Regions from separate parts of the Xanthomonas sp. WHRI 7945 genome, predicted to be linked through region 2. Evidence: riboswitches for the same ligand, from Rfam matches in the RefSeq annotation. Region 2 holds a riboswitch; the other holds the start of a gene.
The links. A riboswitch is a leader RNA that binds a small molecule or an ion and turns the genes downstream of it on or off. The one in region 2 is predicted to bind cobalamin.

Region 1: it holds a riboswitch for cobalamin, as region 2 does, so the genes downstream of both, btuB (TonB-dependent vitamin B12 receptor) here and metE (5-methyltetrahydropteroyltriglutamate--homocysteine S-methyltransferase) in region 2, are expected to answer to the same signal.

The regions. Positions count from the first base shown of each region.
Region 1 is NZ_JAYIQP010000015.1:58,809-74,574, reverse strand. It holds gene fabB (beta-ketoacyl-ACP synthase I) at 1-303, opposite strand, end outside; gene fabA (3-hydroxyacyl-[acyl-carrier-protein] dehydratase FabA) at 303-818, opposite strand; gene dinB (DNA polymerase IV) at 1,026-2,087, shown strand; gene VDQ83_RS13615 (MBL fold metallo-hydrolase) at 2,139-3,080, opposite strand; gene VDQ83_RS13610 (NAD(P)-dependent oxidoreductase) at 3,223-3,858, opposite strand; gene VDQ83_RS13605 (LysR family transcriptional regulator) at 3,959-4,861, shown strand; gene gph (phosphoglycolate phosphatase) at 4,907-5,560, shown strand; gene VDQ83_RS13595 (N-acetyltransferase family protein) at 5,606-6,061, opposite strand; gene btuB (TonB-dependent vitamin B12 receptor) at 6,335-8,206, opposite strand; cobalamin riboswitch at 8,319-8,537, opposite strand; gene VDQ83_RS13585 (TfoX/Sxy family protein) at 8,564-9,007, opposite strand; gene VDQ83_RS13580 (GAF domain-containing protein) at 9,004-9,486, opposite strand; gene bioD (dethiobiotin synthase) at 9,743-10,435, shown strand; gene VDQ83_RS13570 (phasin family protein) at 10,796-11,167, opposite strand; gene queD (6-carboxytetrahydropterin synthase QueD) at 11,444-11,803, opposite strand; gene VDQ83_RS13560 (DEAD/DEAH box helicase) at 11,934-13,292, opposite strand; gene VDQ83_RS13555 (fumarylacetoacetate hydrolase family protein) at 13,666-14,655, shown strand; gene maiA (maleylacetoacetate isomerase) at 14,747-15,406, shown strand; gene VDQ83_RS13545 (PilT/PilU family type 4a pilus ATPase) at 15,515-15,766, opposite strand, start outside.
Region 2 is NZ_JAYIQP010000013.1:13,392-29,157, forward strand. It holds gene VDQ83_RS12095 (efflux RND transporter permease subunit) at 1-1,702, shown strand, start outside; gene VDQ83_RS12100 (efflux transporter outer membrane subunit) at 1,708-3,153, shown strand; gene VDQ83_RS12105 (choice-of-anchor X domain-containing protein) at 3,366-5,330, opposite strand; gene VDQ83_RS12110 (PDZ domain-containing protein) at 5,463-6,743, shown strand; gene metE (5-methyltetrahydropteroyltriglutamate--homocysteine S-methyltransferase) at 6,954-9,245, opposite strand; cobalamin riboswitch at 9,459-9,712, opposite strand; gene VDQ83_RS12120 (Panacea domain-containing protein) at 10,125-10,640, shown strand; gene VDQ83_RS12125 (hypothetical protein) at 10,641-11,138, shown strand; gene VDQ83_RS12130 (hypothetical protein) at 11,170-11,391, opposite strand; gene VDQ83_RS12135 (hypothetical protein) at 11,381-11,947, opposite strand; gene VDQ83_RS12140 (hypothetical protein) at 11,944-12,345, opposite strand; gene VDQ83_RS12145 (toprim domain-containing protein) at 12,342-14,198, opposite strand; gene VDQ83_RS12150 (helix-turn-helix domain-containing protein) at 14,198-14,965, opposite strand; gene VDQ83_RS12155 (hypothetical protein) at 14,962-15,444, opposite strand; gene VDQ83_RS12160 (helix-turn-helix domain-containing protein) at 15,441-15,677, opposite strand.

The DNA of each region.
Region 1 (15,766 bases), on a different contig from region 2:
GATCAGGCCGGTGCGCACGTCGCTGACCACGGCCTCGTTCAGGCCGGCGTCGGCGATCGCATCGCGCAGCGCCAGGTAGGCGTACGCCGACGCATCGCCCATGAAGCGCTTGAGCTTGCGATCGATCAGCGCTTCCAGGTCCAACTGCACGTCGCCGGCGACCTGGCTGCGCAGGCCGTGTTCGGCGGCCTCGGGATTGGCGCGGATGCCGGCGCGGCTGTCGCGCAGCGCGCGCGACACCGTGTCCAGGTCATTGCCCAGGCATGAGGTGATGCCCATGCCGGTGATCGCGACGCGGCGCATCAGAACGCCTCCGTCGAGGTGAACAGGCCCACGCGCAGATCCTTGGCGGTGTAGATCTCGCGGCCATCCACCGCCATGCGCGCGTCGGCCACCGCCATCACCAGCTTGCGGTTGATGACACGGCTGATGTCCAGTTCGTAGACGACCTGCTTGGCGCTCGGCAGCACCTGCCCGGTGAACTTCACTTCGCCCACGCCCAGCGCGCGGCCGCGGCCCGGCGCGCCGATCCAGGTCAGGAAGAAGCCGGTCAGCTGCCACATCGCATCCAGGCCCAGGCAGCCGGGCATCACCGGGTCGCCGATGAAGTGGCAGCCGAAGAACCACAGGTCCGGGCGCACGTCGAGCTCGGCGCGGACCGTGCCCTTGCCGTGCGCGCCGCCGGCATCGTCGATGTGGGTGATGCGGTCGAACATCAGCATCGGATCGTTGGGCAGGCGTCCAGCCTCGGCGCCGAACAGTTCGCCGCGTGCGCTGGCGAGAAGCTGTTCGCGTGAATACGAAGTGAGGCGGCTCATGAGCAGAAATTCCCAGGGCAGACAGTCGAGGCGCGCAAGCGTGCACGAGGTGCGCGCTTTCAATCAAACGTTTTATCCGTACGCACGCGTAGCGTAGACAGTGCTGCAATGCGGCGCGCTGAGCGAAATCAAGGCATGCGTTCTCGGCGTATGCGCGAGCCTGGCTTATCATGCGGCTACCGTTCGCTGGCGTAGGGTGCAGGGCCGATGCGCAAGATCATTCACGTCGACATGGATGCGTTCTACGCGTCCGTGGAGCAGCGTGACGATCCCGCATTGCGCGGCAAGCCGGTGGTGGTGGCCTGGCGCGGCATGCGCTCGGTGGTCTGCGCCGCGTCCTACGAGGCGCGCGTGTTCGGCATCCGCTCGGCGATGCCGGCGCTGCGCGCCGAGCGGCTGTGCCCGGACGCGATCTTCGTGCCGCCGGATTTCGTTCGCTACAAGGCGGTGTCGCGGCAGGTGCGCGAGATCTTCCAGCGCCACACCGACCTGATCGAGCCGCTGTCGCTGGACGAAGCCTATCTCGACGTCACCGTGCCCAAGGGCGAGCTGGCCACCGCCACCGAGATCGCGCAGACCATCCGCGCGCAGATCCGCGAGGAAACCCAGCTGACCGCGTCGGCCGGCATCGCGCCGAACAAGTTCCTGGCCAAGATCGCCTCGGACTGGCGCAAGCCCGACGGCCAGTTCGTGGTCCGCCCGCATCGCGTCGACGCGTTTCTGACCCCGCTGCCGGTGAGCAAGGTGCCGGGCGTGGGCAAGGTGATGCAGGCCAAGCTGGCGGCGCTGGGCATCGTCACCGTCGGCGACCTGCGCACGCATGCCGAAGCGGAACTGGAGGCGCACTTCGGCAGCTTCGGACGGCGCCTGTACCAGCGCGCGCGCGGCATCGACGAGCGGCCGGTGGAGTCGGACCAGCCGGTGCAGTCGATCTCTTCCGAAGACACCTTCGCCGAGGACCTGGCGCTGGACGCGCTGGAGCCGGCGATCCGGCAACTGGCGGAGAAGACCTGGAACGCGACCCGTCGCACCGAGCGCGTCGCGCGCACCGTGGTGCTGAAGCTGAAGACCGCGCAGTTCCGTATCCTGACCCGCAGCTTCACCCCGGAGCAGCCGCCGGACTCGCTGCAGGCGCTGACCGACATCGCGCTGGCCTTGCGCCAGCGCGTCGAGCTGCCCGCGTCCACGCGCTACCGCCTGGTCGGCGTGGGCCTGGCCGGCTTCCACGAAGCCGAGCCGGTGCAGACGCAAGGACAGCTGTTCCGCTGAACCGTGCAGCGATGCGCGCGGCCGTGTTCGCGCCGCGCGCGGGCGCCTCGCTCACGGCCAGCGCATTTCGCCCTTGGCCACCTTCGCGCTCAGCTGCAGCGCCTCGACGCCGCCCAGCTGCGGATAGCGGCGCTGCATCGCCGCGACCAGCGCGGCCGCATCCTTCGCCTTGGCGGTTTCCTCGTCGAAGGCGCGGATGTAGTCGGCGGTGAAGCGCACCGCGGCCAGGTCCTGCGCCGCGCCTGGCACGAAGTGCCCGGGAATCACCCGCTGCGGCTGCAGCGCCTGGATCCGTTGCAGCGTGGCCAGCCACTGCGCATGCGATGCCGGGGTCTGCGTATCGGCCATCCACACGTGTTCGCCGGCCATCACCGGGATTCCGCCGAGCACGGTCTGGATCGAGGGAATCCACACGAACGTGCGGTCCGGGGTCGCGCCGTCCAGGCCGACGATCTGCAGCTCGCGGCCTTCCAGCAGCAGGCGGTCGCCATGCAGCGGCTGCGGCAGCACGATGCGCTGCGGCGCGTCGGCACCGAGCTTGGGTCCCCACACCTGCAGCTTCTGCGCCTGGGTCTGGCGGATGTGCGCGACCGTCGCCGGGCTGGCCAGCACCTTGGCCTGCGGGAACGCCTGGGTGAGCACGTCCAGGCCGAAGTAGTAGTCCGGATCGCCGTGGCTGATGTAGATCGTGGTCAGGCGCTTGCCGGAGTCGCGGATCTGTGCGACGAGGGCGCGCGCATCGGCTGCGGAGAACTGCGCATCGACCAGGAGCGCGTCCTTGGCGCCGCTCACCAGCACCGAGGCGACGCCGAAGATCGCGTTCGCGTCCGGATGGTAGACCTGCAGCTGCAGCGGCGCGGCCGCCGGCTGCTTCGCGGTGGCAGCCGCGGCCTGGGCCGGGGTGCCGGTGGCGGCGTGCGCCGCGCCAGTGCCGGCGATGCCGAGGGCGAGGATCAGCGCGGCGCCGAGGCGCGACAACGAAAAGGAAGACATGCGGAACTCCATCGGGAAAGGCGCCGCCAGGCATCGGCATGGCGTGCGGATCGGCCGCGCCCGTATGCGGTCGCGGCGCGGAACGGGCGGCCGCGCGCGGCGCCATCGGCACGCCGCCGCGCAGTGCGCCGGGCGTCGCTGCTCAGTACGCGGCGGTGGCGACCTGGCGCAGGTACTGCGGGCGTTCGATCTCGTCGACGAAGGCGCTGGCGTAGTCGGCGTAGCTGATCGCGCTGTGGCCCTGCGCATCGCTGAGCAGCGCGGTGGCCTGGGTGCGCACGCCGCCGCGCTTGGCGCCCGGGCCGATTTCCGCGGCCGGGGCGTAGAAAGTCCAGTCCAGGTCGGCGGCCGCCTGGAAGCGCTGCAGGGCGGCGCGGTGCGCCAGCGCATAGGGCTTGTAGGCGTCGGGGAAGTTCGGCGTGTCCACCAGTTGCACGCCCGGCGCCACTTCCAGGCTGCCGGCGCCACCGACCGCAAGCAGGCGCGGCACGCCGGCGTCGCGGGCGACCTCGATCAGGGTCTGGGCCACGCCGGGAATCGTGTCGGCCGCCTCGGCACCGGGGCCGTAGGCGCTGGCCAGCACGTCGTGGCCGCGCACCGCGGCGACGAGGGCGGCGCGGTCGTCCAGCGACGCGATCACGATGCTGGCGCCGTCCAGTTCCGGCGGCAGCGGCTGCGCGCGGCGGACCAGGGCGGTGAGCGCATGGCCGCGGCGCAGGGCTTCCTGGGCGATATGGCGGCCGATATTGCCGGTGGCGCCGATCAGGGCGATGTGCATCGAGGTGCTCCAGAGAGGGACGGGATGTGCACAGCCTAGCCATGGCAATTAGCGCGATAAACCGCGTATAAGTCGATTCTTTGTTGCATGGAACGGGCAAATGGACCGTCTGACCGCGATTGCGGTGTTCGTCGAGGTCGCCGAGCGCGGCAGTCTCACCGGTGCCGCCGAGGCGCTGGACCTGTCGCGGGCGATGGTCTCGCGCTACCTGGCCGAGCTGGAGCGCTGGCTGGGCGCCCGCCTGCTGCACCGGACCACGCGGCGGGTGACCCTGACCGGCGCCGGCGAGACCGCGCTGGCGCGGTTCCGGCCGATGCTGGCGATCGGCGCATCGCTGCGCGACGAGCTGGCCAGCGACGACCCGGAGCCGCACGGACAGCTGCGCGTCACCGCCTCCGCCTCGTTCGGTCAGGCGCATCTGGCCGCGGCGGCCGCCGAGTTCGTGACCCGCTATCCGCAGGCGCGGGTGGACATGCTGCTGGCCGACCGCACGGTCAACCTGGTCGAGGAGCGCATCGACCTGGCAGTGCGCATTTCCAGTCGCGTCGATCCCGGACTGATCGCGCGGCGCCTGAGCGTGTGCCGCTCGGTGCTGTGCGCGGCGCCGGCCTACCTGCAGCGGCACGGCGCGCCGCTGAGCGCCGCCGACCTGGCCGCGCACAACTGCCTGGGCCATCACTACGTGGGCAAGCACGAATGGCCGCTGCGCTATCGCGGCGAACGGGTGTCGGTGCCGGTGAGCGGCAACTTCAGCGCCAACGAGGCCACCGTGCTGCTGGAGGCGGTGCGGATCGGCGCCGGCATCGCGATGCTGCCCACCTACCAGGCCGCGGCGCTGCTGCGCAGCGGCGAACTGCGGCGCGTCTTGCCCGACCACGAACTCGACACCATGGACATCTTCGGCGTGTATGCGTCGCGCCGGCAGCAGCCGGCGATCGTGCGCGCGTTCCTGGATTTCCTGGTCGCGCGTTTCGGCGAAGTGCCGTACTGGGATCGCGACTGAGCGCGGCGCCTACAATGGGCGCTGCGCTTCGCACCGAGGAACGAGATGACATTTCCGTATGCGCTGGTGGTATTCGATCTGGATGGCACGCTGGTGGACAGCGGCGCCGATATCGCCGAAGCGCTCAATCGCACCCTCGCCGACTTCGGCCTGGCGCGCGTGCCCGACGCCACCGTGCTCGGCTGGATCGGCGAGGGCGTGCGCAAGCTGGTCGAGGCCGCGTGGCGGCATGCGCACGACGCCACGCCGATCGACACGGTGATGCCGACCTTCATGCGCCATTACCAGGAGTGCCTGCTGCGCAGCCCGCGCCTGTATCCGGGCGCGGCCGAGGCGCTGGCGCAGTTGCGCACGCGCGGCGTGACGCTGGCGCTGTGCACCAACAAACCGTCCGCGTTCGTGCCGCCGCTGCTGCGCCATCTCGGCGTGGCCGACGCGTTCGCCGCAGTGCTGGGCGGCGACAGCCTGCCCGAGCGCAAGCCGAGCCCGCTGCCGCTGCTGCACCTGGCGCAGCGCTTCGCGCAGCCGCCGGCCCGTTGCCTGATGGTCGGCGATTCCGGCACCGACCTGCAGGCCGCGCACGCCGCCGGCATGCCGGCCGCGCTGGTGCGCTACGGCTACCCGCGCGACCTGGACCTGGCCACCGCGGACGTGGTGCTGCTGATGGACGACATGCGCGAGTTGCTGACGCTGGGGTAGCCGCCGGCGATCGCTGCCCGAGCGCGCGTTCGGGCTTGCGACCGATCAAGCCGACAGCCGGTACTCCAGCACTTCATCGCCCAGGTCATCGATCTCGCCGGTGGGACGCCAGCCCAGGTGCCGATAGAAACCATGCGAGCGCACCGCCGGGTCGGCCGCGCAGCCGAGGAACAGCCGCGTGAAGCCCCATGCGCGGAAATCCTCGACCATCCGCGCCAACAATGCCTTGCCGAGGCCCTTGCCCTCCCACGCGGGCAGCAGCGCCAGCACGATGATTTCGCCGCTGTCGCGATCGCCGAAGCAGTAGCCGACCATGCGGCCTCCCGCCTCGGCCACGTGTCCGGGGAAACTGCCGTTGGCGATACCGGCCTGCCAGCTGTCCACGGTGATGCCCAGCGCAGCCAGCTGCTCGGCCGAGAACGCGTTCTCACGGGTCCGGCCGCGCAGGTCGATGCAGTCCGCCGCGTCGGCGGGCACGGCGGCGCGATAAGAGATGTGCATGGGTGATCCCGGAATTGACTGGCTACGCCGGTCATTATCCGGGGCGCGCGCGGCATGTCGCGGGAACAGGCGACGATGCGCGAAAGCGCTGCTTCGACGAAGCAGCCAATGCGCGTTCGATCCTGCAGGAGCGGCTTCAGCCGCGACGCTTTACCGGTAGAGCCCGGTCGCGGCTGAAGCCGCTGCTACAAGGGCTGCAGCGTCGATGTCGATGCTGCCGCGCTTTTCACAGTCGTAGCAAGCGCTGCGCCGTGCGGCGCAGCGCTTCGTTCCTCAGCGTGCCGCCGGCGCGTAGCGCAGCGTCACCGCGTACTCGCGGCCCGGCTGGTTGTACCAGTTGATGGTCTGGTAGTCGCGATCGAACACGTTGCTGGCCTTGGCCTGCAGCGTCCAGTCCGGCGCGAATGCGTATTCCACGCGCAGGTCGACAGTGCCGTAGCCGGCCAGGCGCACGCTGTTGGCCGCGTCGTCGTAGCGGTGGCCGCTGCCGAACGCGGTCACCCCGAGCTTGACCGGGCCGAAGCCGCGGTCCACGTCCAGCCGCGCGGTGTTCTGCGCGCGCCGCGCCAGCCAGTTGTCGCGGTTGCCGCCGTCGCTGCGGTTGCGCGGATCGGTGTGGCTGAGCTGCGCGGACAGTTCCCAGCCGGCCAGCGTCGCATAGCCGGTCAGCTCGGCGCCGCGGATCCGCGCTTCGTCCACGTTGACCGGCAGGAAGCTGACGGCGTCGTAGGAGATCAGGTCGTCGACGCGGGTCTCGTAGACGTTGAAGGTCCAGTTCCAGGTATCGGCGTACTGCGCCACGCCCAGGTTGCCGCTCTTGGACTTCTCCGGCTTCAGTTCCGGATTGCCGGAGAACGGGTAGTACAGGTCGTTGAAGGTCGGCGCCTTGAAGCCGGTGCCGACGCTGGCGGTGAGCTTGAAGCCGCCGTCCAGCGCCAGGCCCCAGCCGAGGCTGCCGGTGGTGTGCTGGCCGAACTGCTCGTTGTCGTCGCTGCGCACGCTGGCCTGCACCTGCTGCGCGCCGAAGCGGCCTTGGTACTCGGCGAACACGCCGGTGTTGTCGCGCTGGTCGAGGTCGAAAGCGGTGCTGCCGGTGACTTCCTCGCGCTGCCAGTCGGCGCCGGCGCTGAGCAGGTGGCCCTCGGCCAGGCCGAAGTCGCCCTGCAGCGAGGCGGTGTCGCGGCGGCTGTCGAAGGTGCTGACGAAGCTGCGCGTGTCGCTGCCGGCGGCGTGGTAGTAGCTGTCGGCCTGGTCGGTGTTGCGGCCGAGTTGCGCGGCCACGTGCACGCGCTCGGACGGGGTCCAGTCGAGCTTGCCGCCGAACACCTGCTGGGTGTTGTCGGCCTCGTTGCCGGCGAACAGCGCATCGCCGTCGTATTCGTTGCGGCTGTCGATGTTCAGCGCCTGGCCTTCGATGCGCAGCGTGTCGCTCAGCGCATAGCCGGCGCGCGCGCTCAGCGAGGTGTTGCGGTAGCCATCGCGGTCCGGCTCGTCGATGAAGCAGCCGGCGAACAGGGTGGCCGAACCGTTGCAGGCGTTGATGCCGTCGGTCTTCTGGTAGCCGCCCTGCACCGACAGCCAGCCGCGCTCGCCGCGGTTGCTGAAGCCGGCGCTGGCCTGGCGCAGGCCATTGCTGCCGGCGCCCAGGCTCAGGTTCTGCTGCAGGCCCTGGCCGCCGCGGCGGGTGAAGATCTGGATCACCCCGCCGATCGCATCGGAGCCGTACAGGCTCGAGCGCGGGCCGCGCACGACCTCGATGCGCTCGATCTGGCTCAGCGGCAGGTCCTGGAACGCGGCCAGGCCGGCGCTGGCCGAGCCGATGCGCACGCCGTCCACCAGCACCAGCACGTGGTCCGATTCGCTGCCGCGCAGGCTCAGCGTGGTCAGCTTGCCCAGCCCGCCCTGGTTGGACACGCCGATGCCGGCGCGGCCCTGCAGCAGCTGCGCCAGCGACGTGGCCTGGCTGCGCTCGATCTCGGCGCGGTCGATCACCTGCGCCGGGACCACGCTGTCCTCGACCGAGATCTGGGTGCGGGTGGCGGTGACCAGGACCTGGTCCAGGTCGGTGGCGGCATCGGCGGCGAGCGCCAGCGAGGGCAGGGACAGGGCGGACGCGATCGCGACCGAAAGCAGGCGGAACGACATGGGGCAACTCCGGCGCGCGGTTGCGCGCTGTGACGGCGAAGGAGTCGCGAACGGAAGGTGCGAGCGGACGGCGCCAGACGCGGCGCGGCACGCCGCGACGCCCTCCGCATCGCAACCAGTGGACTGCAAGGCCGGTCTCCGGGCTGGCGATCTGGGAGTCGGAACTCCCGGCTGGCGACGCCTTCCCATGCGGTTTGCACAGTGGCGCAGGTCGTCAGCTTGGATCGCTTACCGTTGCGGGGGCAGCGCCGGCCTTGTCGCAAGACGCACCGGCTTCCCGTTTCAACCTGCAGGCCGGAGCCGGCAGGTCACCTTGAAGCGGCGCGATTGTACGCGATCGCCGGCGTGACGCGCGGATCAGTCGGCGTCGCGCTCGCCGGCGTGGCCGTCGTCGTCGCGTCCGTGGTCGCGCTCGGCGTCGTAGGCATGGCCGCCGGACGCGTCGTCGGCGTAGTCCGCATACGGCGTATCGCTATGGTCGCCGCCGCGGTCGAAATGGGTGGTCGCCACCGGTCCGGCCACCGGCAGGCCGCGTTGCGCCGGAAGCGCCGCCGCCGCCGTGTCCAGCTCGGCGAGCAACTGCGTGCGCCGTGCCTCGGCCAGTTCCTGCCAGTGGCAGCCGGTCAGCGCGCCCTCCAGCGAGTACAGCAGGTTGAGGCTGGGCTTGAAGCCGGCGCGCTTGACCTTCAGGAATGCGCCCACCGCGCCGGCCGCGGCCAAGTCCTCCTGCGTGCGCAGGCCGACCTGGCGCAGCCAGGCCGCGCTCTTGGGGCCGATGTTGCGCAGCTTCTCGGTGCTCATCGCAGCGCGTCGACGAAGACCTGGGCGATCGCCTCCAGGCCGTGCTGGTCGTCGGCATCGAAGCGCGCCAGGTCCGGGCTGTCCAGGTCGAACACGCCGATCAACTCGCCGTCGCGCAGCAGCGGCACCACCAGCTCCGAGCGCGACGCCGCATCGCAGGCGATATGCCCGGGGAAGGCCTCGACGTCGTCGATGCGCTGGGTCTGGCCGCTGCTGGCGGCGGCGCCGCACACGCCCTTGTGCAGCGGGATGCGCACGCACGCGGGCAGGCCCTGGAACGGCCCGACCACCAGTTCCTTGCCGTCGTACAGGTAGAAGCCGACCCAGTTCAACCGCGGCAGCGCGTGGTACACCAGCGCCGCCAGGTTGGCGGCATTGGCGATGCGGTCGGGTTCGCCGCTGACCAGGGAGCGGGCCTGGGCGAGCAACTGGGCGTACTGTTCCGGCTTGCTGCCGGTGAGCGAAGAGGAAGCGAACATCGCACGAGTCTAGCAGCGGCCGGTGGCGGCCTGGCGGCGGAGACGGCCGACGCAAGGGAGAGCGGACGCGTGCCTGGATGGGCCGAGCCGTCGCTGGCAGCGATCGACCTGCGCCCCACGTGTTCCTTGGCGCATGCATCCGCGCGATGGCCCCTGTGCGCACGGGCAGATCGCCGCTGACGCTGACGCGGCGGCACGGCGCCGGCTATCCTGCGCGGCCGCGCCGCATGTGGCGGCCCCCGAGGATCCTGCGACGATGCGCTTCCCCGCCTTCTACGTCACCGGCACCGATACCGGCATCGGCAAGACCGTCGCCAGCACCGCGCTGCTGCATGCGCTGCGCGCGCGCGGGCAGGCGGCGGTGGGCATGAAGCCGGTCGCCAGCGGCTGCGAACGCGGCGCGGACGGCTGGCGCAACGAGGATGCGCTGGCGCTGCAGGCGGCCAGCGCGCCGCGGCCGGACTACGCGGACCTCAATCCCTATGCCTTGCCGCTGCCGCTGGCGCCGGAACTGGCCGCCGCCGCGGCCGGCGTGCGCGTGGAGCTGGAACCGATCGCGGCGGCCTTCGCGCGTCTGCGCGCGCAGGCGGACGTGGTGGTGGTGGAAGGCGTCGGCGGCTGGGCGGCGCCGCTGTCGGCGACGCTGGACCAGGCCGACCTGGCGCGCGCGCTGGCCTTGCCGGTGCTGCTGGTGGTCGGGCTGCGCCTGGGCTGCCTCAACCACGCCCGGCTCAGCGCCGCGGCGATCGCCGCCGACGGCCTGCGCTGCATCGGCTGGATCGGTAACGAGATCGATCCGGCGATGCAACGCATCGACGCCAATATGCAGATGCTGCAGGAGCGCTTGCCGATGCCCTGCTGGGGGCGGCTGCCGTACCGGCCGCAACCGGATCCGGCCGCGCTGGCGGCGCAGCTGCACCCATGGCCGGGCGCGCAGACGGCGGGCTGATTCGGCGCCTGGCCGCGAGCGCGCGCAGCGCAGGAATGGCGGCCGCGAGGAGGGTTTCTTGTGGAGGAGGGACTTTCGGCCCCAACGGACCGAAAAAGTCGGGCTGAGACATCCGCAAGAAGCACAAGAATGCCTGGCACTGCGAAAATCCCGAGTCCCGAGTCCCGAGTCCCGAGAACCGAGTCCCGAGAACCGAGAACCGAGAACCGAGAACCGAGAACCGCGAATCCCGAATCCCAGCCATAAAAAAGACCCGGTAGAGGGAGGGATCTACCGGGTCTTGGCTGCACGGGGGGAGGGACCCGCGCGTACCACTGGTCAGTCCTGCGGCTGTGCCGCAGCGGACTTGTCTGGTCTTGCTTATTTGGTCTTGGCCTTCGGCGCGGCCTGATCGGTGGCCGCCTCGAACTGGTTCTTGGCGAGCTGGCCGATGGCTTCGGAGGTCTTCAGGCTGAGGCCGAACATTTCCTGGTTGGCCGTGGCCAGCCGCTCGAAGTTGTCGCGGGCGATCTGCAGGCCCTTCGGCCACAGCGACTGCACGCTGCCGATGTCGCGCGCTTCGGTGAGCTCGCCGAGGAAGCCGGTGGTCGCGGCGACGTTCTTCTCGAAGGTCTTCAGCTGCACGCCGAACACGCTCTCAGCGCTTTCCAGCGCCAGACGGTTGGCCCGCGCGGCGGCGGCGGCGAACTGCTGGGTGTAGCTGCTGAACTGATCATTGAACTGAGCGGACATCATGCAACTCCAGGGAATGCCGATTGCTGTTGCAGTGCAACATACGCGCATTCTGCTGCAATGCAACAAAATTTTCTGAAGTCGCTCAGGCTTGGTTCAAACTGGCTTTCGGATCAATAGGTTGGAGGCGATCTGCCTGGCGCCGACCTGGCCTGCGGACGCATTGGGCGGACGCCAGCTGCGCCTACGCGGGCACCCGGGAACAGGGCCGTCCATCCGCAATGGGTCAGTCGCCGTCATGCCGCCCTTGCCAATCCCCAATCCCCAATCCCTGCCTCAAGCAGGACCGCGATACCGGCAGCCGGACGTGCAGGTCTCGTGGATCACCACCTCGCTCAACAGCGGCAATGCCGGCTTGAGCCGCTCCCAGATCCACACCGCCAGGCGTTCGCTGGTCGGGTTCTCCAGGCCCTCGATATCGTTGAGGTAGTGGTGGTCGAGCTGGTCGTAAATCGGGCCGAACGCGGCCTTGATGTCGCCGAAGTCCATGACCCAGCCGGTGTCGGCGCCAGGCTCGCCGCTGACGTGCAGCTCGACCCGGAACGAATGCCCGTGCAGCCGCGCGCACTTGTGGCCGGGCGGGACGTTGGGCAGGCGGTGCGCCGCTTCGAGGGTGAAGATCTTGAAGATATTCATGGCGTCATTCTAAGTGTGGGCGCCGCGCGGATCGTCGGCGCTGGCGGCTGCGGGATTTGCGGTGGCGAGGCGTCGCGAAAACACGAACGCCGCCCGGAGGCGGCGTTCGTGGTGCTGCGGTCGGCTGCGCTCAGCGCGCAGCGCTGGGCTGGCCGCCGCTGCGACGGCGCTCGCCCTGGCGGCGTGCGCCGCCCGGCTGGGTGCCGCCGGCCGGCTTGGCGCCGGCATGCGCGTGCGGACGCGGCGCATCGCCGTGCGGACGGCGCGCGTGGGTGCTCTTGCGCGGCGGACGCTGGCCGCCCGGACGCTCGTCGGCCGGATTGTTGTTGCCCCAGCGGATCGGCGTGGACGGCTCGAAGCCCGGCACGTCGCGGATGTCCATCTCGCGCTTGAGCATGCGCGAGATCGCGCGCAGCAGCTTGGCCTCGTCCTGCGCCACCAGCGACACCGCCTCGCCCTGCGAGCCGTTGCGGCCGGTGCGGCCGATCCGGTGCACGTAGTCCTCGGCGACCATCGGCAGGTCGTAGTTGATGACCTTCGGCAGCTGGTCGATGTCGATGCCGCGCGCGGCGATGTCGGTCGCCACCAACACGGTGATGCGACCGGCCTTGAAGTCGCTCAGCGCGCGCAGGCGCTGGCCCTGGCTCTTGTTGCCGTGGATCGCGGCGGTCTTGAGCCCGGACTTGTCCAGGAACATGGTCAGCTTGTCGGCGCCGTGCTTGGTGCGCGCGAACACCAGCGTCTGCATGCGCGAATCGGCGGCCAGCAGGTGCAGCAGCAGCTCGCGCTTGCGGGTGCCATCGACCGGGTGCACGCGGTGGGTGATGGTGTCGGCGACGGTGTTGCTCGGCGTGGCCTGGATTTCCTGCGGGTCGTGCATGAACTCGCGGGCCAGCTGCTTGATGCCTTCCTCGAAGGTGGCCGAGAACAGCAGGGTCTGCCGGTTCTGCTTGGGCAGCTTGGCCAGGATGCGCTTGATCGAGGGCAGGAAGCCCATGTCGAGCATGCGGTCGGCCTCGTCCAGCACCAGGATCTCGATGCCCGACAGGTCCACGCTGCGGCGCTCGAGGTGATCGAGCAGGCGGCCCGGGCAGGCGATCAGCAGGTCCACGCCGCGACGCAGCGCGTCGAGCTGGTTGCCCATGCCGACGCCGCCGTAGATGGTGGTGCTGGGGATGCGCAGGTACTTGCTGTAGCCGCGCAGGCTGTCGTGCACCTGGGTGGCCAGCTCGCGGGTCGGGGTCAGGATCAGCGCGCGCGGCTTGCGCGCGCCATTGCCCACCGGCTGCGGCGAGGTGCCCAGGTGCTGCAGCAGCGGCAGGCCGAACGCGGCGGTCTTGCCGGTGCCGGTCTGCGCGCCAGCCATCAGGTCGTGGCCGGCCAGCGCCAGCGGAATCGCCTGCAACTGGATCGGGGTGGGGGTTTCGTAGCCCTGCTCGGCCAACGCGCGCAGCAGGAAGGGCGCCAGGCCCAAGGATTCGAATGACATCGAGAAAAGCTCCGGATAACGCGCCGTCGCCGGGACGTGCCCGGAGTGCAGACGCAAGTAGGGTGAGGCTCGGAGCGTTCCCGTGAACCGCGCTGCGAGAGGGTGGAACAACCCGGAGCAGACAGCGCTCGGGTTTGTCGGCACCACGAAAGGCGTCGGGCGGGGCGGGCGAGCGGATCGAACGATCCTGACCTCGCCGGCGGTCCCTGAGGGAAACGGACGGCCGCATGCAGACCTGGCCAGTCTACGCTGAATTGGCGCAATGCACAAAAGGCCGGGCGGTTTTCCGACGGCCGGCGGCTCTGTTTCAGTTGCAACCAATATCCGGTCTGGCCGTACAATCGTCCGATCGGCTCCCCAGCACTGGACGGACATGAAGCTAGGTTCCCTGAAGGAAGGCGGTCGCGACGGCACCTTGATCGTCGTTTCCCGCGACCTGACCCGCGCGGTGCGCGCCACCGGCATCGCTGCGACCCTGCAGCGCGCGCTGGAGGACTGGAGCAACCTGGCGCCGCGCCTGAACGCGCTGTCCGAGTCGCTCAACGACGGCAGCGCCGACGGCCAGTTCGACCTGGACATCGCCGCGCTGGCCGCGCCGCTGCCGCGCGCCTACGAGTTCCTGGACGGCAGCGCCTACCTGCCGCACGTGGAGCGGGTGCGCCGCGCGCGCGGCGCCGAGGTGCCGGAGAGCTTCTACAGCGATCCGCTGATGTACCAGGCGGTCAGCGCCGGCTTCTACGGCCCGCGCGACGCGGTCAAGGTGGTCAGCGAGGACTACGGCATCGACCTGGAGGCGGAGATCGTGGTGGTCACCGACGACGTGCCGATGGCGGTCGATGCGCAGCAGGCCGCAGGGCATATCCAGCTGATCGGGCTGGTCAACGACGTGTCGCTGCGCAACCTGATCCCGGCCGAACTGGCCAAGGGCTTCGGCTTCGTGCAGTCCAAGCCGCGCTCGGCGCTGTCGCCGGTGTTCGTGACCCCGGACGAACTGGGCGAGGCCTGGCGCGACAACAAGCTGCACCTGCCGCTGCTGACCCACATCAACGGCGCGTGGTTCGGCGCGCCGGAAGCCGGCGAGGACATGCAGTTCGACTTCGCGCAACTGGTCGCGCACGCGGCGAAGACGCGGCCGCTGGCCGCCGGCGCGGTGATCGGCTCGGGCACCATCGCCAACCAGGACACCAGCCGCGGCGCCTCCTGCTTCGCCGAACAGCGCGTGGTCGAGACCTTGCGCGACGGCCAGCCGAGTACGCCGTTCATGAAGTTCGGTGACGTGGTGCGGATCGAGATGCTGGACCGTGACGGGGTGAGCATCTTCGGCGCGATCGAACAGCGCATCGAGCCCGCTTCCCGGCCCTGAGCCGGCCGGCGGCGGCGCCGAGACGACCGGCGGTGCCGCTGCTACTGTGTCCACCGGTATCGTGATCGTCCGGACGGGGAGGGGCAGGGGCGTGGAAGAGGCGTTGCAGCTGTACACCTACTGGCGTTCCAGCGCCGCCTATCGCGTGCGCATCGGCCTCAACCTGAAAGGGCTGGCCTACCAGGCGCTGCCGGTGCACCTGGTGCGCGACGGCGGCCAGCAGCACTCGCCGGAGTACGCGCGGCTCAATCCGCAGGAGCTGGTGCCGACGCTGTGCCACGACGGCCAGCCGATCCGCCAGTCGCTGGCGATCCTGGAATACCTGGACGAACGCTGGCCGGAGCCGCCGCTGCTGCCGGATGCGGCGATCGACCGCGCGCGGGTGCGCGGGCTCGCGCAGCTGATCGCCTGCGACATCCACCCGCTCAACAACCTGCGCGTGGGCCGGTTCTTCGAGACCGTGTGGAGCGTGCCGCAGTCCGAGCGCGAGGAGTGGATGCTGCACTGGATCGTGCTGGGCTTCGATGCGCTGGAGCAACTGCTCGCCGAATCGCCCGACACCGGCACCTATTGCCATGGCGAGCAGCCGGGGCTGGCCGATTGCTGCCTGGTGCCGCAGGTCTTCAACGCGCGCCGCTTCGGCGTGGACATGCAGGTCTATCCGACCCTGGCGCGGATCGAGCAGGCCTGCCTGGCGCTGCCGGCGTTCGATGCGGCGCGCCCGGAGCGGCAGCCGGACGCGCAGGGCTGAGGCCTGGCGTCTCGACCCTGGAGGCGCGGCTTCAGCGGCGACAGGGTCTTGCCGGACGATGTGTGTCGCGGCTGAAGCCGCTCCTACAGGTACAGGGGCGCAGCGCGCTCAACCGAAGCCGTGCGTGATCCGCGGCGAACTGGCGCCGCCGCCGGCTGCGGCGTCATAGTCCGCGTAGGGGTCGTGTTCGCCGCTGGAGCCCTCGGACAGGCGGAACTTCAGCGCCAGGCCGTCGCGCGAGTCGGCAGCGCGCAGCGCTTCCTCCTGCTCGATCTGGCCCTGCTTGACCATCCGGAACAGGCACTGGTCGAAGGTCTCCATGCCTTCCTCCAGCGACTCCTCCATGGCGGCCTTGATCTC
Region 2 (15,766 bases):
GCTGCTGGTGGCGCTGACCTTGAGTCCTGCGCTGTGCGCCAGCCTGCTCAAGCCGATCGAGCAAGGCGGCCACGTCTCGCGCAAGGGCCCGCTGGGGCGCTTCTTCGGCTGGTTCAACGAGCGCTTCGACCGCGGTGCCGACGGCTATGGCCGCGGCGTGGGCAAGCTGATCGGCCACCGCAAGCTCGGCACGCTGGTCTACCTGGCGCTGCTCGCGGTGATGGCGCTGTTGTTCTGGCGCCTGCCCAGTTCGTTCCTGCCCGAAGAGGACCAGGGCATGCTGATGGTGATGTTCACCACGCCGGCCGGCGCCACCCAGCAGCGCACCCAGCAGTCGATCGACCAGGCCACCGGCTTCATCCTCAAACAGCCGGAAGTGGCGGGGGTGATGACCATCAGCGGCTTCAGCTTCGCCGGCAGCAGCCAGAACTCGGGCATGGGCTTCATCAAGCTCAAGGACTGGGCCGAGCGCGATGCCTCCGCACAGGAGGTCGCCAACCGCATCACCGGCGCGATGATGGGCACGCTGCCCGACGCGCAGGTGTTCGCGCTGTCGCCGCCGGCCATCAACGGCCTGGGCACCAGCTCCGGTTTCACCCTGGAGCTGCAGGACGTGGCCGGCAAGGGCCACGACGCCCTGGTCGCCGCACGCCAGCAATTGCTGCAACTGGCCAACGCCGACAAGGGCATGACCGCGGTGCGCTTCAACGGCCTGGAAGACGCGCCGACCTACCGCGTGCAGATCGACGATGCCAAGGCCGGCGCGCTGGGCCTGGCGGCCTCCGACATCAACGCCACGCTGGCCACGGTGATGGGCGGCAGCTACGTCAACGACTTCCTCAACAACAATCGGGTCAAGCGCGTCTACGTGCAAGGAGACGCCGCCGCGCGCATGTTGCCCAGCGACATCGACCGCTGGTACGTGCGCAACAGCAGCGAGGCGATGGTGCCGTTCTCGGCCTTCTCCAGCAGCGCGTGGGCGTATGCGCCGCAGGTATTGAGCCGCTTCAACGGGGTCGAGTCGATGGAGATCACCGGCAGCGCCGCCAGCGGCATCAGTTCTGGCGACGCGATGAACGGCATCGCCGGGCTGGTCGGGAAAGTGGGCAAGGACGTAGGTTACGCATGGTCAGGCATGTCCTACCAGGAGCAGGCCTCCGGCGCGCAGACCTGGATGCTGTACACGGTGTCGCTGATCTTCGTGTTCCTGTGCCTGGCCGCGCTGTACGAGAGCTGGTCGATCCCGATCTCGGTGATGCTGGCGGTGCCGGTGGGCATCGTCGGCGCGCTGCTGGCGACGTGGCTGCGTGGGCTGTCCAACGACATCTACTTCCAGGTCGGTCTGCTGGCGACGATGGGCCTGGCGGCCAAGAACGGCATCCTGATCGTCGAGTTCGCCAAGGAACTGGAGGAGAAGGGCCGGCCGCTGATCGACGCCACGCTGCATGCGGCGCGCATGCGCCTGCGCCCGATCCTGATGACCTCGCTGGCGTTCATGCTCGGCGTGCTGCCGATGGTGATCAGCAGCGGCGCCGGCTCCGGCGGTCGCCATTCGCTGGGCACCGGCGTGCTCGGCGGCACCCTGATCTCGACCATGCTCGGCATCTTCTTCGTGCCGCTGTTCTACGTGATCGTGCGCAGTCTGTTCCCCGGCAAGCGTGCCGAACCGGAACCGCTGCGCACCAAGGAGGCAACGCCGTGATCCGTGTGTCCCTGACCCGTACCGCGTTGGCCCTGACCTGCGCCGGTGTCCTCGCCGGCTGCGCCAGCATGGCGCCGAACTACGCCCGTCCCGACGCGCCTGTGCCGGCCACTTTCGCCGACAGCGGCACCAGCACCGGTGGTGACGTCGCCAACGTGGCCACGCTGGACTGGCGCCAGGTGTTCCTGGATCCGCGCCTGCAGCAGGTGATCGCGCAGGCGCTGGACAACAACCGCGACCTGCGCGTGGCGGTGCTCAACATCGACAAAGCACGCGCGCAGTACCGCATCCAGCGCGCGGACCTGTTCCCGTCGGTGGACCTCAGCGGCAGCCAGAGCGCCTCGCGCAGCAGCGCGTCCACCAGCAGCAGCGGACGCTCCGAAGTGGGGCGCACCTATGCGGCCGACGTCGGCGTCAGCAGTTGGGAACTGGACCTGTTCGGACGCATCCGCAGCCTCAAGAACGAGGCGCTGGAAACCTACCTGGCCACCGCGCAGACCCAGCGCAGCACGCGCATGAGCCTGGTCGCCGAGGTCGCCGCCGACTGGCTGACCGTGGCCGCCGACCAGCAGCGCCTGGCGCTGGCGCAGCAGACCCTGGCCAGCCAGCGGCAGACGCTGCAGCTCACCGAACTGCAGCACCAGCAGGGCATCGTCTCCGGGCTGGACCTGGCGCAGGTGCAGACCAGCGTGGAGAGCGCGCGTGCCGACGTCGCCAGCTACACCACGCAGCTGGCGACTTCGCGCAACGCGCTGGACCTGGTGGTGGGTGCGCCAGTGAGCGCGGAAGCATTGCCGCAGGCCGCCGCGCTGGAAGGCGGCGTGGCGTTGGCACCGCTGCCGGCGCCGCTGGAATCGCGCGTGCTGTTGCAGCGTCCGGACGTGCTGTATGCCGAGCACACGCTGAAGTCTGCCAATGCCGACATCGGCGCTGCGCGCGCTGCGTTCTTCCCGACCATCGCGCTGACCGCGTCCACCGGGCGCAGCAGCACCGCGTTGTCCAGCCTGTTCGATGCCGGCACCCGCACCTGGTCGTTCGTGCCCAGCATCAGCGTGCCGATCTTCCGTGCCGGCGCGCTCAAGGCCGAGCTGGACGAGTCCAAGATCACCCGCGACGTCAACGTCGCCGAGTACGAGCAGGCCATCCAGACCGCGTTCAGCGAAGTGGCCGATGCGCTGGCCACGCGCGCGCAACTGGACGAACGCATGGACGCGCAGCGCGCCCTGGTCGCCGTCACCCAACGCAGCTACACCCTGGCCGACGCGCGCTACCGCAACGGCGTGGACAGCTACCTGGATGCCCTGGATTCGCAGCGCTCGCTGTACGCCGCGCAGCAGGACCTGATCACCCTGCGCCTGACCGAGGCGAGCAACCGCGTCACCCTGTACAAGGTGCTCGGCGGCGGCGCGGATGCGCGCAGCGGCGAGCCGGTGGCTGAAGCGATGCGTTAGCGGATTTCTTGCACGACTGTAGGAGCGGCTTCAGCCGCGACGGGCCTTACCGAGAGCACCTGTCGCGGCTGAAGCCGCTCCTACAAAGAACAGCATCAGGATCGAAACGGCACCAGCAGCATTGGCGCATGGAGGCATCGGCGCCGCACCAGGCTTCCATGCCCGGGCAGCGCTTTTACCAATCTCCAATCCCGACTCCCCAATTCCGGCCCTCACCGCGCCGCGTTGGCGTTCATCGTCGCGTTGCGGTTGGCATCCAGGTATTGCGCCGGATCGCGCATGCCGGTGGTATGGCACTGGCCGGTGGTGTGGCCGCGGTTGACCCCGCCCGGTAGCTGCGCATTGACCTGCTCGACGGTGCCGTCCTCCGGGTCGTCCAGCACCAAGTCCGAGGCCGCGTTGCAGTAGTCGTTGGTGTACCAGTTGGTCTTGGCGAAGGAGGTGGTGTAGTAGTTGACCTGCGCCCGCGCCGAGGTCGGGATGCCGGCCAGCCAGGCCTTGGCGCCGTCGTAGCTCAGGTCGCTGTTGCTGCCGCAGCCCACGCCGAACCACGAGCCCACCGTGGCCAGGATGCCGGCCAGGTTGGTGCCCTGGTAGGGCGTGCCCACCGACTGCATGACGCGGCCGCCGCTGGCGTTGTCCAGCCCGCTCCAGTAGTAGCTGTACAGGTGCAGCGCGGCCATGCCGCCCTGGCTGTGCGCCACCGTACCGAACGAATTCCATTGACTGCCGAACTGCGCCAGCAACTGCGCGAACTGGTCGTTGCTGCGGTTCTGGTTGACGTCCAGGAACGCGGAGGCATTGCTGAATTGCGCCACCGGCCACACCCCGCCCGAGCAGTAGCCATGCACCAGCAGCAGCCGCGCACCGGTCGCCTGCGGCTGCGCATCGGTCGCCGCGCGCAGCAGCGCGGCCGGGCGCTCGCCCATGCGCATGCTGACGTCGATCGCGCCGCCGCGCGCCACGCTGCTGCGGCGCGGCGCCGGCAGGGTCAGCGCCAGCGTGTCGCGCGTGGCCAGCGGCACGAAATGGTCCGGGTCCTCGATGCGCAGGTTGCGCAGCGTGAATGGCGCGCGCGCGCCGGCGCGGACGATCCAGCGTTCGTCCACGCTCAGCGGCAGGCGCCCGTCCTGCGGCGCGAGCATGCCGCCGAGCCAGGCTACCGGCACCGCACTGCCGTCGCGGCCGGTGCCCCACAGTTCGCCCAGCACGCGGTAGTGCGCCGGCGCCTGGCCGCCGGCGCTGATCGGGATCGGCAGCATCAGGCGGGTGCCATCCTGCGCGCTCGCCGTCACCGCGTCGGCGGCGATGCGCAAGCTGGTGTCGAGCACCGGCAGCACGTGTTCGGCGGTGCGCACGAACGCCTGGCCGGCGGCGTCCTCGCCATGCACCACCACTTGCGCGAGGTAGCTGCCGGGGCCCTTCGCCGGGAAATCGCCGGCGTAGAGGCCGTCGCCGGCGGCGCCGTCGCCATGGCGGCCGTCGTCGGCCATCGGCCACTGCGTCACCGTGCCGTCGGGCGCGATCACGCGCAGCTGCGCATCGCGGATGCGCCCGGCCGTGGCGCCGAGCGCGGTGGCGCCGTGGCCGTCGATGCCGCCGAGCATCGCAGTCAGGCCGATGCGCTGGCCGCTGTGCAGTTGGCGGCGATCGCTGGGATAGGACGCCAGCTGGGTGCGCGCATCGCCTTCCATCAACAGGTAGCCGCGTTGCGCCTCGGTGCCGTCGGCGCGCAACGTCAAGGTCCAGTTGCCGTTGGCGGCAGCGTCCACGCGGTATTCGCGCGCCGGCAGTGCGGCGCCGCCGCTGCCCAGGCGGGTGGCGATGGCGTTCGGCACGATGCCGGCGGCGCTGGCGCGCGCGTTCGCCGCGCCAGGGGCATGCAACTGCGGTTGCCAGTCGTGCGCGCCGGACAGCAGCACGAAGCGCAGCTTGCCGTTCTCCACCGGCAGCGTCGCTTGCCATTGCGCAGCGGCGCCGCTGCGTGCGGATGAGAACTCCACCGGCAGCAACGCACTCTTGGACAGGATCGCCGCCTCGGCCGGTGCCGGCGCGCGCATCTGCGCGAATTCCTCCGGCGGGCCGGCCAATTGCTTGGGAACCAGATCGGCCGCCTGCGCGAGCAGCGGCGACAGCAGCAGCGTGAACAGCAGGGACAACTTCGGTAGCGTCGACATGGCTCTCTCCTTGAACGGTGCGAAGCCGGACAGTGCGCCGATCGCGATGCGACCGCACGCCTGCGCAGCGGATGCAGCGCCCCCTCGCCGCGACGTGACTGCGTTATACCCCGCCCCGATGACAGTTCCACCATGCGCTGCAGCACTGCGGCGGTTCCCGCGCCGCGGTGGTGGTGCAGGTGCCGCGGATCGGCTAGTGTCGGTGCTGGGGCGGCACTGCGGTGCCGATGGGAACGCTGGAACAGCCAGGGGGATGTCCAGATGCTGCGTGCTGCAGTGCTTTTCTCTGTTGTCTTTGCCGGGCTGGTGCCCGCGGCCGTCGTCGCGCAAGCGCCTGCGCCGATCCGCACCGGGTTCGCCTACTGCAGCGTGACCGACACCGGCACAGTGCCGGCCAAGGTCTGGGCCTCGCCAGTCGTCGAGGTGTCCTACCACGACGACGCCAGCGGCTGGCTGCGGCGCAGCAACGAACTGGCCAGCGATTTCCTGCGGCATGTTGGCAGCCTGGGCGGCGCCGGAACCAAGGACTGCGCGCTCGGCCCAGGCCGCGACGAAGCCCTGGCGCAGCGCGAGCAGCAACGCGCGCTATGGAGCAAGCGGCCGTTGCTGATCAAGGTCGGCAGCTGGCGCGAGGTGGAGTGGACGCCGCCGCCATGGGATGCCGCCGCGCAGGTGCCGACGCAGGTCACACGCTATTTCTACTGCTACCAGACCCAGGTCGACGTTCCCGATCGCAGCGACCTGGCGCGGACCGTCGCCAGCCAGATCTTCGCCATGCCGACCGACGCCGATCCGCTCGCGGTGTACGCCCAGAGCGCAGCGTACGCCGAGGAATTCAAGCAGACCGTGCGCGCGCACGGCCTGCCGGACGAAGGCACCACCTGCACCGCGTACGACACCCAGGCTGAAGCGGGCAAGGCCAGCCGCGACTACCGCAGGCTGTTCGGCGGGTTCAACACCAAGTTCACCGACGTGGCGTGGATGCCGAACGGCCGTGCACCTGCAGCGGCCGCGGCGCCGCCGGCCTCGGCGTCGGCAGCGCCGATCGCAGCCGCTGCGGCTGCGGCACCCAGAACACTCGGAGTGCGCATCGCGCCGGTCACCGCGGAACTGGTGTTGGCAACCGGGCTTCCTTCCGCGCGCGGCGCATGGATCGTGGAGGTGATCGATGGGAGCGTCGCCATGCATGCCGGGATCAAACCGATGGACGTGCTGCTGGAGATCGACGGCCGGGCGGTCGGCGCCCCTCAGGACGTCTCGGCGCTGGTGGCCGGAGTGCGCACAGGGGTTCCGGTGCCGGCGCAGGTATGGCGCGATCGCCGCATGCAGCAACTGAGTCTGTTGTTTGCAGGCGGCACTGACGCTGCGGTATCGGCGCAAGTGCCGGCGGCCGCTGCGCCAACGACGGAGTGAATTGAAGGCCAGTAGCTGCGGGTGCTTTGCCGCAGTCGGGTGTTCGTCTTAGCCGCGCGCAGTGCATCGCAGTGGGTCGGAGCAGCCTGTTCCGGCACCGGCGCATGGGCCAAGCGCTGCGCTGCGATAGCCGCGAACGGACATGCCGTGGCACCTGCCGTTGCGATGCCCGGCGTGCAGCACGCCGGGCATCGTCGGCGCATCGCCGACTTACGCCGCTTGCGCCTGCTGCGCGCGCAGCTGCCGTGCCGCGGCCACCATCGCCTCCAGCGCGCTGCGCGTTTCCGCCCAGTCGCGCGTCTTCAAGCCGCAATCCGGATTGACCCACAGTTGCTGCGGATCCAGCACCGCGCGCGCCTTGTCCAGCAACGCAACCATCTCCTGCGTGCTGGGCACGCGCGGCGAGTGGATGTCGTACACGCCCGGGCCGATCGCGTTCGGATAGCGGAAGCGCACGAACGCATCGAGCAGTTCCATCCGCGAGCGCGAGGTCTCGATCGAGATCACGTCCGCGTCCATCGCCGCCACCGCCTCGATGATGTCGTTGAACTCCGAGTAGCACATGTGGGTATGGATCTGGGTGGCGTCGCGCACCCCGGCCGCGGCGATGCGGAAGCACTGCACCGCCCAGTCCAGGTACGCCTGCCAGTCGGCGCGGCGCAGCGGCAGGCCCTCGCGGATCGCCGGCTCGTCGATCTGGATGACGCCGATGCCGGCCGCTTCCAGGTCGCGCACTTCGTCGCGCAGCGCCAGCGCGATCTGCCGGCAGGTCTGCGCGCGTTCCTGGTCGTCGCGCACGAACGACCACTGCAGCACCGTCACCGGCCCGGTCAGCATGCCCTTCATCGGCCTGTCGGTCAGCGACTGCGCGTACTGCGTCCAGCGCAGCGTCATCGGCGCGGGACGCCGCACGTCGCCGTAGATGATCGGCGGCTTCACGCAGCGCGAGCCGTAGCTCTGCACCCAGCCGTGCGTGGTGAAGGCGAAGCCGTCGAGCTGCTCGCCGAAGTATTCGACCATGTCGTTGCGCTCGAACTCGCCATGCACCAGCACGTCCAGCCCGAGCTGCTCCTGCGCGCGCACGCAGCGTTCTGTCTCTGCTGCCAGGAACGCGTCGTACTCGGCATCGCCGAGCTTGCCGGCCTTGTGCTGCGCGCGCGCCTGCCGCACCTGCGCGGTCTGCGGGAACGAGCCGATGGTGGTGGTCGGGTAGGCCGGCAGCCGCAACGCCGCCTGCTGCGCCTCGCGCCGCTGCGGATACGGCGACTGCCGGCGCCCGGCATCCTCGCTCAGCGCCGCCACCCGGCGTGCGACCTCGGGGCGATGCACGCGCGCGGACGCACGCCGCGTCTCCAGCGCCTCGCGCGCCGCGGCCAGCTCGGTCTGCGCGTGCGGCAGCTCCAGCAGCGCATCGGCCAGCGTGCGCAGTTCCTGCAGCTTCTGCTTGGCGAAGGCCAGCCATGCGTGCAGTTCGCGATCCAGGCGCTGTTCCTGCTCCAGGTCCACCGGCACGTGCAGCAGCGAGCACGACGGCGCCAGCCACAGGCGCTCGCTGCCGACATGCCCGACCGCGTAGCGCGCCAGGGTCAGCGCCGTGTCCAGCGGCGTGCGCCAGACGTTGCGGCCGTTGACCAGCCCGGCCGACAGCACGCGGTCGGCCGGCAGCGCCTGCAGCACCGCGTCCAGCTGCGCCACGCCGCGCACCAGGTCCACGTGCAGGCCGTCCACCGGCAGCGACGCGGCCAACTCCAGGTTGTCGCCCAACTCGCCGAAATACGTGGTCAGCAACAGCTTCGGCCGCGGCGCCTGGGCCAGGAACGCATAGGCGCGGCCATAGGCCTCGCGCGTGGCGAGGTCCAGGTCCAGCACCAGCGCCGGCTCGTCGATCTGAACCCAGGCGGCACCGGCCGCGTCGAGTTGCTGCAGCAGTTCGGCGTAGGCCGGCAACAGGCTGTCCAGCAGCGCCCAGCGGTCGCTGCCGTCCACGGTCTTGGACAGCAGCAGGAAGGTCACCGGCCCGATCAGCACCGGCCGCGTAGTGATGCCCAGCGCCTTGGCTTCCAGGAACTCGGCCAATGGCTTGTCGCCACGCAGGCGGAAATGCTGGCGCCGCGCCAGTTCCGGCACCAGGTAGTGGTAGTTGGTGTCGAACCACTTGGTCATTTCCAGCGCGTGCAGGTCCAGGCCGTCCTCCTGCGTGCCGCGCGCCATCGCGAAGTAGCCGGCCAGCGGATCGGCATCGGCCAGCGCGCGGTAGCGCTGCGGGATCGCATCGAACAGGAACGCGGTGTCGAGCATCGCGTCGTACAGGCTGAAGTCGTTGCTGGGCGGCAGGTCCAACCCGGCCTCGACCTGCAGCCGCCAGTGCCGCTGGCGCAACTGCCGCGCCGTGTCTTGCAGGCTTGCGCCGTTGCTGTCGCCGCGCCAGTAGCTTTCCAGCGCACGCTTGAGCTCGCGCCGCGCACCGATGCGCGGGAAGCCCAGGTTGGTCACGATCGTCATTTGCGTTTCCTCATTGCGTTCATGGGCATTGAGGAACGAAGGAACCGCGCGCCGTCCGCCCGTTCGCACGGGACGCCCGCCACGCCAGCGACCTTCGCCCCCGCGGGCGAACCGGCGCCACGCGGGCAGGCGGAAGAGCGCGGCGCGGCGCAGGGCCACGGCACGGCTTCCGGCCGCCTCCCCGCGGAGACGCCAGGTCGAATCGGAGGACGCACAGGTCCTCCGGCCGGGGCCGGTATTCGGGCTGATGGACGAGCGCACCGTGCCGGCTGCGCGCCTACTGTCCGTCGCTTCCCAGGCCGGCATGCGCCGGCCCAGTGCCATTGACGGAGGTCGTTTCCATTCACCGCTGCGGGGCAGCTCCGGAATGGGCAGGCGCTTGCGGCGCCGGCCTTCACCGGATTCCCGTTTAAATCCATCCCTTCATCCGAATGAAGCGATGGATACCTTCGGCGAGCGCACGATAGGCCGGATGCGGCGGCGGGTCAAGCGCCAAGTGAATTCGCCGACGTTGCCCGCAACGTTCACGGCGAACGTGTAAGCTATTGATCCCAAAGCCAATGATCTGGCGCTCCCGCGGCAAGCGGCAGCGCAGCACCGCCGCGCCCAATGACGCTTCCGCTCCCGACCTCCGACCTGCCCGCGCGCTACGCCGCTTCCCTGCGCCTGTCCGTCGCGCCGATGATGGACTGGACCGACCGCCTTATGTAGAAGGCTTCTTCGTTGGGCTGGCACAACAATGGCACATTGATCGCTTGATTTCGCAAGATTCGTCCCGAAGTCAGGAGAGTGATCGCGTCTCGCAAACGGTGAGACTGATATATGTGAGACTTCCTCGGCTCCGTAGGATCTCCTGCCGCCCCCTGTCTAGGAGCATTCATGGCCTACTCGCCTTCTACCGTCGCAAATTACTTCCTTGAAAAGGCCTCGCAAGAGGGACGGGCGCTTACGCCCATGCAACTCATCAAGTTGGTGTACATCGCTCATGGTTGGCACCTTGGTTACATGGGTCAACCGCTCATCAATGAGCAGGTGCAAGCTTGGAAGTACGGCCCTGTCATCAAGTCCTTGTACGATCGCGTGAGGCAATTTGGTAGTGGCGCTGTTCAGGGGCTGTTGTCCTTTAGTCCATTCCCTTGGCAGGTAGAGACCAAGGTTGACGCGACTGCAGCCAACCTCTTGGATTCTGTCTGGAAGAGCTACGCGGGATTCAGTGGTGTGCAGCTTTCCGCCATGACTCATATGGATAACACGCCTTGGTCGATCGCCTGGCATCAGCAAGGTGGTCGGAACATGAACTTCGCTCCGATCGACAACGCGTTGATCAAAGAACACTATCAGGCAAAGATCCGGGAGATGCAGGCGCAAGCAGCAAATGCTGCGAGCGTCGCATAAATGGCCGAGTCGCAGACTGAGTCTGATAAGACGTTTCCCGAGATAGCTCCGGCAGCCCGAGAGGCTGCCGACGCTACAAACGCTGGAGACCAGTCGCGTTCACCTGCGCCCTCAAAGGCGAAGAGCGAGATCTATCTCGATCAGTACGAGCTAAGTGAGGTGGCGCATCGGTCGTTCCGACGCTGGGCGTTCTTTGCCGTTGGCGGTGCGTCCTTGGCCTATCTGATCATGCTGCCGATCGCCATTTTTTGCGTTGTGGATGATCATTCGCTAGCTATCTTGGCATCTGCTCGCGACGCCGGTTGGCATGTCATCCTGCTAACAGGGCTAGTTCTAGTGATCTTGGCTGCAGTGCCGCTTTCCTTGACGCTCGCGCTGGTTCGGATGATCAGTTCAGGAAGGCAGGAAGACGACGGGAAGAATGGAAATTTCGCCATAACGACTCCACAAATTGAGCTCTTCAAAGCCTTGCTGGAGATGGTGAAAGCCGCTAAGTAGCAAGCCGCCCAAAGGCGGCTTTTTTAAGGCTCTATCCGGCCTTCTGCTTCCTCCGCTCATCCCACCAAGTAGCGACATCCCGCGTGTCGTACACGTCGCCGGTCCTGGCCGGCAACAGCCGCGCGCTGTGCTTGTTCGCCATGGTCTTCATGGCGCTACCCGGGAAGAACGCATCCCGCAAGTTCTCCCCGGTCATGGTCGGTCCGTATTTGCCGAACAGCAGCCAGAAGGTGGAGTAGTCGTTAGCGGCCATGAATCGCTTCCTCCTGTGACATGGTGCCGCGCTTAGTGGAATCCGCTATGTCGCGCCGCAACCAGCCCTTCGCTTCTGCCAACCGCTCTCGATAGACGCCGAGCCTTAGATCTAGATGGTTCGCCTTGTCGCGCTGGCCTCCCAGCAGCGTACAGAACTGAGTGCGCAGCACGATGGCCAGTTCTTGCGATTCCCGGCGGAGGCGTACTACCGCCTGCTCGATGCGCAGTGCATCTGCAGGGATGCTGGCGTCAGGCGCCAGGATCTTGGCCGTACCAGTACGCGTCTCGGTCGCGCGAACCGCTTCTACCGCCCACGACGGCGCCACTCGCACTGCGCCGCGCGCGTCCACCAGGCCGGCGGCAGCACCGATCATGCGTCGGCGCGCGATACCGCCGCGGTCCATCGAAGCCGTCTGCCTGATCGTAGCCGGGCGGCCCAGGCCTGCTAGTGCGGACACGCCGTACATGCCTGCGCCTTCCTCCAGCTCCTGCCGACGTGGCCCAAAGGCCCAACCCCACAGGCGCAGAAGGTTGTCGAATTCTTCTCGGGTCATGCTTCGGTTTCCGGCTTTGGCGCCGCGGCGCGAAGATGCGGCCAAGCCGCGACGACAGCGTTACGCATGGCGCAGCCCTGCAAGTGATTGAACTCACGCGACGCCGGATCCCGCCCATGGACCGACCGGAACCACTCAACCCGGGCTGCCTCCACGGCTCGGTCCAACACTTCACCCTCGGGAAGCCGTGGCACCTGTCGCATCGCCGCGTCGAGGCCCTTGCGCTCGACTTGATAGGCCGTCTGCCGTGCCATGGACGCAGCCTGCAGCAGCGCCTCTACGGTGGTTGACCGCTCGGCACCGCGCTGCAGGACGCGCCGGTAAGCGGCCGCCTCCGCTTCCAGCTGACGTGCGAAGGCGTACAACGCAGCGGCGCCCTCGTTCTCGACCCTGTTCATGCGGCCACCTTGGCGGACGGAAACGCGTCCTCGAAATCGTCAACTGCAGCCCCGACGACAGCGACCGGAAATGACGCCTGCTTGTCTCGCGGCAGTAGCGTGCGCGGCTTGTGTTCCGGGCTCGCCAGGTAGTGCGTTGTGCCCGGGTCGTACCACAGGCCAAATCGGCCTTCCTTGCCGTTGAATCGCTGCTTGTGGCAGATCAGCAGGGCGTCGTGCTGCCCTTCCCACTTCGCATCAAGAGGCGCCCCGGTTGTGTTGGCAATTGCAATCGCCTGCTCCTTGGGTTTGTTACGCCAGATCTCCAAAACGGTGTCCACCATGTCGGTGATGCCGCCTGAACCTTTGACGCCCATCTTGCCGACCGGCTTAGATTCGTCGTCGCCCTTACGCATATGGACCACGATTGCGACGTGCGTCTGCTCGTCCCGGGCAAAGTCGCTCAGCGCCTCAACGAATTGCTTCTGCCCCGAGTAATCATCGTCGGCGAATCCACATTTCGTCAGGTTATCCAACAGGAACAACTCGATGCCATAGCGCCGGCGGGCATACCGGAAGACCTCAAGGATGCGTTTCGCCTTAGCTGCACCCTGCACGTCGAAGGCCATCACATGCCCAGCCAGCACCCGCGTAACGTGCCGGGCATAGGCTTCGGACGGATTGGCAGTCCCCGCCACCTGGCGATTCATCCGCATCATCCAAAGGCCGCGGCGGAATTCCATGCTCGCCACACAGCAGCGAACGCCGCAAGCCGCAAGCGAACCGGTGACGAACGAGGTCACCGCAGACTTGCCGTGTCCATTGATGCCACCCCACAGCGAGGTCTCGCCCGGACGTAGACGGATTTCGTCGTGGGTCTTCTTCCAGGGAAGCACCATTCCGCAATCTTGGCGGTGGTACTCGGCCCAGATCTCATCTTCAAACTCGCCGATGTCGCGAAGCTCTACGGGGTCCATCGTGCGAGCGCTACGCAGCGCGTTGTACATCGCCTCTTGATGGACGCCTGCGATCAGGCACGCGTTCGCGTCCTTGTGCGGCAACCGGACCACGTGCACGCGCTCACGACCCAGGCGCTCCACCAAGTCGATCACTGCCTCACGCCCCGGGCCGTCGTCGTCCATGCTCAGGTTGATGCGGTCGTACACCGCCAGCCTGTCGAACTCGGTTTCCACCCAAGTGTGCTTGCCGCCTTTTCCCGCACCCATTGGCACCGACAGCGCCGGGACGCCGTAGGTGTGCCAAGCGAGCGCATCTAGCTCGCCCTCCGCGATCAGAACCTCGCGCACGTTCGGATCAATCGCCTGCCAGCCGAATAGGCTTGGCTCGCAATCTGCCTCTTGGCGGAACTCCTTTGGCAGCTTCCGATACTTGACCGCGATCAGCTGGCCGTCGCGCAGGTATGGGAACACGATCCAGCCATCCCGGCTGACGACCTTGTAGGCGTCCAGCGTGGCGGGCGCGATCCTGCGCTCGTCAGTGAGCCAGCTGCGCAGCGGGTCCGGCAGCGGCCGCATACCATCCTTGCTCGGCCGGCTGTAGCGCTTCGGTAGCGGCTGCAGCTGCTTGTGCTCGCGGATGCCCAGATAGTCCATGGCCTGCTCGCATGCCTCACGCAGCGATACACCCCGCGCTGCGGCCCACAAGCCGATCAAATCGCCCGACTCGCCGGTTGCGAAGTCCGACCACACCCCGGCCTTGTCGCCACGCAACACCACGCCCAGGCTGTCGCCAGACTGGCCGTCCACAGATCCGGCCTTCCACTCGCTACCTGATCGCTTGCCCTGCGGCAGGAGCATGCGCACCACTGCCTCGGCCTGCGTCCCCAAAAGACGCGATAGCTCGGTTGCGCGCATCAGCGCACCCCCTGCATGAAGTCAGGCAGGCCAGCAGCGCCGCCATCGCCCCCGTCGCGCCATTGATCCTCCCAACGCCGCCCGTTGAGGTACGTTGCAGGCAGCGGGATGTACTTGCGCTCCTTCGCCCATTGGGGATCGGCGGCTGCACGAGTCTTCACCTCCGCGATGATCCGTTCGGCCTGCGCCTCGCAGTTGTTCTTGCGCCAAGCCTTCGCCGCATCAGGCCTTGCCTCATGTCGTGGGTAGGCTTGGTAGAACTCTGCGAACTTGGCTGTCTCCAACTCAGCGACCTTGCGAGCGGGCTTGGCTGCCTTGCCCGCTTCGCTGCGAAGCAGATCCCCATCCTCACCCCCGCTAGGGGGTAAGGGGGTGCTTTTAGCTTCTGGATTAAAGGACGGATTGGGTGACACTGTGTCACCCCGTTCGTGCACCAGTGTCACCCCGTTCACGCCACGGGATGCCGCTGTGTCACCCCGTTCGATAGCCAGGTCATAGCAAACAGGGCGGCGATCGGCGCGGTCGATGTAGGCCGCAGGAATCGCCTGGTTGCCGCGGCGGATCAGGCCCATGGACTCAAGCTGGTCCAGTTGCCTGTGCACGGTGCGCTTGGCCAGTCCCGTGTCGGTGGCCAGGGTGCCGGTCGATGGGAACGCTGCGCGGCCATCAGGGCCGGCGTAGTTGGCCAGGCACAGCAGGACGTGGCGCGCGCTGGGCTCGGTGACGTGCTGCTGCTCCAAGGCCCAAGTCATGGCTTGAACGCTCATAGCGCCTCCAAACGCAGCGCCCGGAAGAGGCTGCTGACGACCCAACCCGGGAGCAGGTGCCTGCAGCGGGCGCCGATCAGCAGCGCCTTGATCCGCCGGCGCAAGATCGGAGAGGGGCTGATGGTGGGATCCCACGCCGGAGGCGAGGTTTCCGTATTGCCCTCGAAGGCCTCGCGCATCAGGGTCGCGAACCATTCCAGATGGCGCGGGGTCACCCAGGACTTAGCCGCCAGCAGGGCGATCCACTCCAGCGCATCGTCACGGCTATGACAGTAGAAGTCGAAGGCAAACCCAGGCCTCTCCCTGTCGATGAGCACTACGCCCACGCGACCATCTGCCAGGTGTTCGTCGATTCGCGCTAGGGGCAGGACAGCATCCCGCTGCAGGCTGGCTTGCGCGCGCGACATCTGATGCTCCGGCTCACCCTCCTGCTCGCCGTACCGGTGTCCGGCAACCGGCATGGGCGCGCGACCACTCATGCGGCAGATTCCAACTGGGAGGCGATGAGCGATTCAAGCTCACTCGCCGGAATCATGGTGCGCCGCCCGAGTTTGACGGTGCGGAGGCGCTTGAGCTTGATCTGCTCATAGAGCCAGGTGCGGCCCATACCACCCAGCGCGGCGCAGGCGCCGTTGATGGAATAAAGCCTCGGAGCGTTCGCCTGATCCGGCGAAGGGGTCAATGAACTGCTTTGCATGAACTTCGGCCTCATAGAGACCGGCGCCTGCATGTGCACTAAAGCAGCTAATGCCTTATGCCAAGCGCCAGCCGTTCTCTTCCTATGGAACCAGGCCTATCAGA